DNA from 2 places in the Duganella sp. Root198D2 genome. Region 1 is predicted to be linked to the other one. Evidence: riboswitches for the same ligand, from Rfam matches in the RefSeq annotation. Region 1 holds a riboswitch; the other holds the start of a gene.

The links. A riboswitch is a leader RNA that binds a small molecule or an ion and turns the genes downstream of it on or off. The one in region 1 is predicted to bind cobalamin.
Region 2: linked by a shared signal. The riboswitch ahead of ASE26_RS13940 (energy-coupling factor ABC transporter permease) and the one ahead of ASE26_RS09135 (TonB-dependent receptor) in region 1 are both predicted to bind cobalamin.

Annotation. Positions count from the first base shown of each region.
Region 1 is NZ_LMIC01000007.1:34,534-39,017, reverse strand. It holds gene ASE26_RS09135 (TonB-dependent receptor) at 252-2,177, opposite strand; cobalamin riboswitch at 2,248-2,452, opposite strand; gene ASE26_RS09130 (M1 family metallopeptidase) at 2,500-4,484, shown strand, end outside.
Region 2 is NZ_LMIC01000012.1:308,612-313,095, reverse strand. It holds gene ASE26_RS13955 (energy-coupling factor ABC transporter ATP-binding protein) at 1-116, opposite strand, end outside; gene cbiQ (cobalt ECF transporter T component CbiQ) at 113-847, opposite strand; gene ASE26_RS13945 (energy-coupling factor ABC transporter substrate-binding protein) at 837-1,190, opposite strand; gene ASE26_RS13940 (energy-coupling factor ABC transporter permease) at 1,187-1,867, opposite strand; cobalamin riboswitch at 1,992-2,199, opposite strand; gene ASE26_RS13935 (DUF1800 family protein) at 2,370-4,022, shown strand; gene ASE26_RS13930 (DUF1501 domain-containing protein) at 4,033-4,484, shown strand, end outside.

The DNA.
Region 1 (4,484 bases):
ACGCCGCGAGATTACCATTTTTTGCGCGCTGTGATCAGCCCCGCGGGCCAAATTGGCGCCGGCGGGGCATTTTTAAGCCTGATTTAAGTGCCTGGTGACCTGCCACGCTCGAATCGAGAACGCTTGCCGCGCGGTTCGACGCGCATGGCCGCGTTGCAAATGCTCGCAATAGCTCGCTATTGCTGCGCTTTGCGCCTTGCCCTGCACGCCGCCCGCACGTCCTTCGCTCCCGATTCTCCCGTTTCAGGCCACTAGAAGTCGTAGCGCGCCGAAACTTTCAGTTGGCGGCCACTGTTCGGGTAGATGCCGCCGCGGCAGCTGAACGCCTGGCTGTAGTGGTCTTTGTCGAACAGGTTCAGCGCGCTCAGCGCCAGCTCCCATTGGCCGAACTTGCGCGCGTAGCGGCCATCGACCACGGTGTAGGCCGGCATGCGGGCATCGCAGCTGTTATCAAAGTCGCTACCGTAACGCTGCTTGCCTACGCGCTGCACGCCGATGTCGGCGCTCTGGCCGTCCGCCGGCAGCCATGCCAGGCGCACGGTCAGGATGTTCTTCGGCACCAGCGCCAGCTCGCGCCCGGCGTTAGGGCCGGAGCGGAATTCGGCTTCCACTTGCTGGAAGTGGCCCTGCACTTGCCATTCCGGCGCGAGGCGGTAGCTGCCATCGAGCTCGAAGCCCTTGCGCTGGGTCGGCGCCAGGTTGGTGTTGACGAAGATGGTCGGGTCGAAATAGATCTCGTTGTCCAGCTTATGGCGGAAGACGCGCGCGTCGAGCTTGGCATCGCCAGCCGCGTAGCCCAGGCCGATCTCGGCGTCGTGCGACACCTGGGTTTCCAGCGGTTTGCCTGGAACCGGGGTGAAGGCATTGTCGTCGACGTTGGCGACGCGGTAGCTCTGGCCAACTTTGGCCCAGGCGGTCAGGCCTGGCGCGGCCAGCATGCTGCCCTGCGCTTCCCAGGCGTTATGCGCCTGTTTCTGGCTGTAGTTGGCGCCGAATGGAACCGAATCGGCGGAATCCTTGTCGAACAGTTCGCGGCGCACGCCGGCGGCCAGGCGGAATTGCTGCGGGCCGGAGAACTTCATTTCGTCGCGCAGGTAGAAAGCCTTGCTGCGCTGTTCGACGTCGGCGGCCGAGAAGAAAGCATGGGTCACGCGGTTCCAGCGGCTGAAGTCGAAGCCTGCCACCAGCTCGTTCAGCAGGCCGTCGAACTGGCCCAGGTGGCGCACGCGCGGCGAGAACTGGGTCTGCTTGCTGTCGTAGGCCGATTTGAAGCCGCTGTAAACGCCTTCCGATTCTTTCTTGCGGTGCGACAGTTCGGCCGCCAGGTCGAAGGCGCCGACCTTGTGCTCCCAGGCGGCGGTGTAACGGTCGCTATCGAGCTTGCCGAAATCATTCGGGGTCAGGGTCTGGCGCGGTTCGAGCAGGAACTGGCCCTCGCTCAGGCCACCGGCAAAGCGCTGGTCCTGGCGCGCGATATCGGCGCGCAGCGAGAAGCGGCCAACGCCGGTGTTGAACTGCACTCCGCCGTTGATGCGCGACTGCTTGAAATCATTGTTGTCGCGGTAGTTGTCGGTGCGCTGGTGGCCGGCCGACAGGTCGAATGCGTAAGAGTCGAAGCCCTGTGCCAGGCTGGCGCGCACTTCGCTGCTGTTGAACTGGCCCGCTTCGGTAAATACGTTACCGCTGCGCTCACCGGCTTGCGGGCGCTTGGTGGTGATGCGGATCACGCCGCCGGTCGCGCCTTCGCCGTACAGCACGCTGGCGCCGCCGCGCATGATGTCGATGCTTTGCACGCGGTCGATCGGGATGGTGGACAGGGTCGCTGCCAGCTGCTCGTTCTCGTTCAGGCGCACGCCGTCCAGCACGATCACGACGTTCTGGTCGCTGAAGGTGCCGAAGCCGCGCAGGTCGAGGCCGAAGTCAGGGCTGCCGGTCAGGCTTTGGCGGCCATACACGCCGCCGATCTTGCGGATCGCCTGGTTGACGTCCGATACGCCGGCGCGGCGGATATCGGCTGCGCTAATGGTGGTGGCGCCGATCGGCAACAGCGATGGGTCGCTGGCGAAGCGGGAACCGGAAATGACAACGGTGTCGGTTTGGGATTGAGCCTGGGCCGGTGCGGCGAAGCATACGGCAACAGCTACGGCAAGCGCGCAGCGCGAGGAGATGATGGTCATGACTGTTTGAATGAGTATTTTCCGCCTGCCTCCCCGCAGTCGGAATCCACAGAAGTCGAGCCCTGTACGGGTGCGCTTCCACCTCCCTGGCCGGTATCCGGGCTGGCAAGACTGACCGTTCCACCTTCCTGCGTGTTCATTGATGCAGTGGTTGTTTGGCGCGGCCTGCCGTCATGACGACGGCGCTTGCGTACCGTTGCGGGGGCAGCACATTGCGTTTCCCGTTTAACTGCCCCCACGAACAGGGGGCGGGCACCAAGGCGGCCACATTATACGCTGCTTAGGCTATAGTGACGCGTTGCCAAATTGTTACGGGAGATCCATGCGTACTTTCATCGCGCTCGCCGCCGTCGCCCTGCTGGCCGGCGCCGCAGCACCGCAAGCCGAGATACCGACTGCGCCGCGCAATGCCGCCGCGGTTTCCGTGCCCAGCGCGCCCAATGCCTGGGGTGGCATGCGCACCGGGCAGGAAGCCACGCTGTCGGAGCGCGTGGTGGATTACAAGATCGAGGCCAGCCTCGACCCGGTCAAGCATACGGTCGAAGGCAGGCAGCGCCTGACCTGGCGCAACCGCAGCAGCGAACCGGTGCGCAGCGTCTACCTGCACCTGTACCTGAACGCCTTCCAGAATCCGGGCAGCACCTATTTCACCGAGCAGCGCAAGAGCGGCAACAGCTTCCGCTCCGGCGTCGATACCAAGGACGGCGAATGGGGCTATATCGACTTGCGCAGCGTGCAGCAGAACGGCGCCAGCGTGCCGTGGAAATTCGTGCAGCCCGATGGCGGCCCCGTTACCGACCGCACCGTGGTGCGCATGGACCTGCCGCAAGCAGTCGCGCCGGGCGCCAGCACCACGCTCGATATCGGCTTCTTCGACCAGTTGCCGCGCGTGGTATCGCGCACCGGCTACTTCGGCACTTTCCACCTGGTCGGGCAGTGGTTCCCCAAGATCGCCGTGCTGGAATTGCCCGGTGAACGCGGTGCCACGGCGCCGCGCTGGAACGCCCACGAATTCCACGCCGAATCCGAGTTCTACGCCGACTTCGGCAACTACGACGTCAAGCTGACCGTACCCAAAGGCTATACCGTGGGCGCTACCGGCGAACTGCAAGGCCAGCCTGTCGAAAAAGAAGGCAAGCTGACCCACCACTTCGTGCAAGGCGACGTGCACGATTTCGCCTGGACCGCCGACAGCCGCAGCGCCAAGCCGCTGACCGACACCTGGATTGGCGCCGGCAGCCCGCCGGTGAAGATCACCGTGCTGTTTCCGCCGGAATATGCATCGAACGCAGCGCCCGCGCTGAAAGCCACCAGGGATTCGCTCGATTACTTCTCGAAGACGCTCGGCCCCTACCCTTACAGGACGGTGACCGTGGTGATCCCGCCGTACAACGCGCGCGAAGCGGCCGGCATGGAATACCCGACCTTCTTCACCGCCGATGCTTACAAGGACGTCACCCCGGGCACGCTCAGCGCCTTCGAACTGGATTTCGTCACCATCCACGAATTCGGCCATGGCTACTTCTACGGCATCCTCGCCAGCAACGAGTTCGAAGAGCCGATGCTGGACGAGGGGTTGAACCAGTACTGGAACACGCGCATGCTGTCCGACCTGCGCCGCACGGTCGATGCCACCACGCCCCTGCTCGGCAAGCTCGGTTTTGCGCCGCGCTTCAACGTCTGGGACGTAGAGCGCGCCATGACCCCGCGCGAAGAACCGTCCGACCCGCTGGGCGCCAGCGCCTTCCATCGCCTGCAGGGCGTCGGCCCGGTGTATTCCCGCACTGCGACCACCATGCACGATCTCGAAGCGCAACTGGGCAGGGACGTCATCGAGCGCGCTTTCAAGGAATACTACCGCCGCTGGAAATTCCGCCATCCGAGCCTGGCCGATTTCCGCGAGGTCTTGAGCGAAGTAAGCGGCAACCGCAGGCTGGTGGAGCAGGTATTTGCGCAGCAGGTGTACAGCGTGAACCGGGTTGACGACCGCATCTCCAAATTCACCAGCGCTGAAGTGCTGCCGCTGCCAGGAGTGCATGTCGAGAACGGCAAGCACGTCGAATTGACAGAGGAGGAAGTTGAGAAACGGATCGGCAAGCAGCGCAAGGGTTGGAAGGAGCAATACCCGGATGCCAAGGAAAACCAGGGCCCCTATCCCTACCACACGATCGTGACGGTACGCCGCCGCGGCGCCGACGTACTGCAAACCCTGGTCGTCACGTTCGCCGACGGCACCACGGAAATCGTGCTGTGGGACGGCGCAGAGCGCTGGCGAACCTTCGAATGGACCAGGCCGTCCAAGGCCGT
Region 2 (4,484 bases), on a different contig from region 1:
GCGCCAAGCAGCGCGTGGCGCCGTCCCTGCGCCAGCGACAGTGTGCAGCCGCGCAGCCCGCAACTTCCATCGGCAAATGCGTGCTCCACCGCTTCCAGTTGGATCAATGTCTTCATAGGCGATCCCGCAAGGAAATCGCCAGTAGCGCTGCGCTGGCCAGAAGCGAGAGTGCAAGCTGGCGCCGTGCTTTGAGGAACGACGCAGGCAGGAAGCGTAAGCTGCCCTGGCAGACGCGCGCATCGGCTGCCATCTGCATTGCCGAAGCGCGTTGCCACACCTGCACCGCCATTTGCCCGGCCAGCAGGCCCATTGAGCGCCATTGCTGGCGCAAACCGCGATGCCCGAGACGCGCGGCTTGCGCAGTACTGGCTTCGTCCCATGCCTGGCGCAGGACGAACAGCATGCGGTAGCACACTGCCATCAGGTCCAGCAGCAGCTCCGGTACGCGCAGGCGGCGCAGCAATGACAGCAGGTGTGGCAGCGGCGTCGTCAACACCAGGCCGAGCACCGCTGCCATCGTGGCGAATGAACGCAGCGCGATGTGCGCGACAGTTGGCAGCAGTTCCGGCGCCCATCGCCAGCCACCGCCGCCGGCCGGCGTGACCAGCATCGTCAGGCAGGACAGCAACACGAATCCGAGCGGCGCTGCCGCTACGGCAAAATAGCTGCGCATTGGTACGCGCGCCCCGGCCAGCGTAGCGAGCATCGACAGCAGCGCGACCACGCCCAGCGTGCCCGGGCTGCGAGCAAGCCACGCGGCTGCGATTCCCGCCAGCGCAAATACGCCCTTGGCAGCCGGGGAAACACCCCGCCAGCGGCAGGCATAGGCAGTGGCGTCAATCCGCATGGGTACCCTGTCCCGGTTCTGGCGCCGGCCGCACGCGCTTTTGCTCCCGCTCGCGTGCCATCGACATCCCGAGCCAGAAGCCGATCACGCCGGCGCCGGCCGCAGCCTGTAGCGCGAAGAGCAGCGACGCGATCTCGCCGCTAGGCGGCTCGAACAGCGGCACGAACCACGGCTTGTAGTTCGGTGCTATGGTGACGATTGCCTGCTGCGCGCGCGCATCAGCGCCACCGAATGCTGCTGGTGGCTCAGTGCCCGGCTCCGCAGGCGGCACGACAGCAAACCACAGCGGCAGAACGGTCAGCAGGACGATGGCGACCCAGGTCAAAGCAGTGCGTGCCTTCATGCAGCTTTCCCTTTCACCAGCGCCATCACCGGCAGCATGCGTAATTCATGCGCATTGAAGCGTGCCATCGCATTCACCACCAGCACGCTCAGCAAGCCCTCGCTGATGGCGATTGGCAGCTGCGTCAGCGCGAAAATACCGGCAAATTTAGCGAAGGATGCGCCAATGCCGCCGATCGGGTCAGGGAAGGCCCAGGCCAATTGCGCAGAGGTGGTCAGATAGGTCGCCAGGTCGCCGATGAAGGCCGCCATGAAAACCGCCACGCTGCGCGACAGGCCCAGTGCTGCCACTAAGCGAAACACGCCATAGGAAACGAAGGGACCGACGATTGCCATGGAAAACACATTGGCGCCAAGCGTGGTCACGCCGCCGTGCGCCAGCAGCAAGGCCTGGAACAGCAGCACGACGAAGCCGACCGGCACCATCGCCGCGGGACCAAACAGCAGCGCGCCCAGCCCGACCCCGGTAGGATGCGAACAGCTTCCGGTCACCGAGGGCAGCTTCAATGCCGACAGCAGGAAGGCAAAGGCCGCCGCAACGCCCAGCAGCATGCGCTGCCCGGGATGCGCATGCAAGCCGCGCGCCATGCTGCGCAGGCCCCAGGCCAGGAAAGGAATGGATACGGCTGCCCAGCCCAGCGCGTGCGCAGGCGGCAGGAAACCTTCCATGATGTGCATTCGAGTCCTCCCGTCGAATGGTCAATGGGAGCACCATCAGGGGAGAGTAAGAGGACGGTCGACAGGGGCCGGGCGGACAAGGCGCAGGAAGCCGGTCGACAGCGGCTTCCCTTCACCCCGGAGAATAGTGCTGGTTGTATCGGGCCGGTATTCTGGCTCGCCTTCATCCTTCCCCGGGCCTTCCCGCGCAATGCGCAGTGGCGTATTTCCGAAGTCGTCAGGCTTACAGCAGCGGGGGCTGCACCGGAATGGCCGCACTTGGCAGCGTCACCGGTTTCCCGTTTAACGCGCAACCCGAGCAGGAAGCGCGCACCCAATTGCCGAATAGTACATTAAAGAACTCAGGCGTGGCAAACGCTGCGGGATCAAACTTTCATTAAAAAAGTCACGCATGACTATCGTGCGCAGGGTTGAATTAAACAGACAATCGCCGCGCACAATAGGTTTAGCCCAGCAATTTCTGGCTATACTGCACCCTCAAGGAAATTTCCGAGGGGCAACAATGGACGACACAATCGAATATAAAGAGGGCTTGCCAAAGCTCCCCGCGACGCTGGCTGCGGCAACCCTGCTGACTGCCTGCGGTGGCGGCGGCAGCGCAAGCGACGGCAGTGGCGGCGGCGGCACCACTTCCCCTGTGCCACCTACCGCAGTCGAATCGATTGGCAATCCCCAGGCTGCACGCTTCCTCGCGCAGGCGTCAATGGGTGCAACCCGTGAACAAATGACGCGGCTGCAGGCCGTCGGCTACAGCAAGTGGCTGGACGAGCAAATGGCGATGCCGGCTTCGCAATCGCGCTGGGACTGGCTGATGGCGAAAGGCTTCAACGCCATCGACAACAAGAACAACCAGGCCGGCATCGATGCCGCGCTCTGGGTCAAGCTGCTCACCTCGCCCGATACCCTGCGCCAGCGCGTCACGCTGGCCCTGTCCGAAATTGTCGTCGCTTCGCTGGACGGCTTTACCGGTTCCTGGCGCGCTTTCACCGGCGCCGCCTACATGGATATCCTGGAAGCCAACGCTTTCGGCAACTACCGCACCCTGCTGCAGCAGGTCACCCTGTCGAGCTCGATGGGCGAGTACCTGACCTATCGCGGCAATGCCAAGGCCAATCCGAAAACCGGCTCCATGCCGGATGAGAATTACGCGCGCGAGATCCTGCAGCTGTTCACCATCGGCCTGCTGAAACTCAACCCGGACGGCACGGCGACCGAGCAGGAAACCTATACCCAAGCCGACATTTCCGGCCTGGCCCGTGTGTTCACCGGATGGGACTTGGACCTGGCCGGCGGCACCAGCGATACGCCGGACTTCCGCAAGCGCCCGATGGTCCAGACCGGAACCAAGTACGAACCCGGCGAGAAGACCTTCCTCGGCACCACGATCGCCAGCGGCGTCGACGCCGCAACGGCCCTGAACAAGGCGCTCGACACGATTTTCGCGCACCCGAACGTGGCGCCCTTCGTCTCGAAGCAACTGATCCAGCGCCTGGTCACCAGCAACCCTGCGCCGGCCTATGTGGCGCGCGTGGCAGCCGTCTTCGAAAACAATGGCGCCGGCATCAAAGGCGACCTGAAAGCGGTGGTCAAGGCGATCCTGCTGGACCAGGAAGCACGCTCCGCATCCAACCTGGGCTCCGCCAGCTTTGGCAAGGTGCGCGAACCTGTGCTGCGCTTCACCGCCTGGGCGCGCGCCTACAACGTCACCTCGCCAAGCGATGCCTGGGCTATCGGCAACACCAGCGAGCCCTCGTCCCGCCTGGGCCAAAGCCCGCTACGCTCGCCGAGCGTGTTCAACTTCTTCCGTCCCGGCTACGTGCCGCCGGCGCTGGGCGTGGTCGCACCGGAATTCCAGATCGTGAACGAAACGAGTGTGGTCGGCTACGCCAACTACATGCAAACCGCCATCAGCAAAGGCATTGGCGACGTCAAGGCCGACTATGCGACCCTGCTGCCGCTGGCCGACAACGTACCGGCCCTGGTCGACGAGATCAACCTGTTGCTGGCCGCCGGCCAGTTGAGTACCGATACCGTCACCCTGATCCGCAACGCTGTCGCCAGCATGGCGACCGGCACCGACGCCGCGCGCGCCAACCGCGTGTACGCGGCGCTCACGCTGGTAATGGCATCCCCTGAATTCATCGTGCAGAAATAAAGGCCACACCATGACTAATCAAGCTTCGCGCCGCGCCTTCCTCAAGCGCGCATCGGCACTCGGCGTGGCAGGCGTGGCGGCGCCTTGGGCAATCAACCTGATGTCGATCGCCGAGGCGGCGGCAGCCACTGCCGGCGACTACAAGGCGCTGGTTTGCGTCTTCCTGTACGGCGGCAATGACTACGCAAATACTGTAGTCCCCTACGACAGCACCAGCTACGCCCTGTACCAGCAACTGCGCCCGACCATCGCCTATGCGCGCGACGCACTGACGGCGACCGCATTGGCGCCATCGGTACCGGTGCTGGATTCGACCGGCGCCGCCCGCGAGTTTGCTCTCGCTCCTGCGCTGGCGCCGCTGGTCCCGATCTTCAACGCGGGCGCCCTGGGCGTCATGCTGAACGTCGGCCCGCTGATCCAGCCGACCACGAAAGCGCAATACCAGGCCAGGTCCGTGCCGCT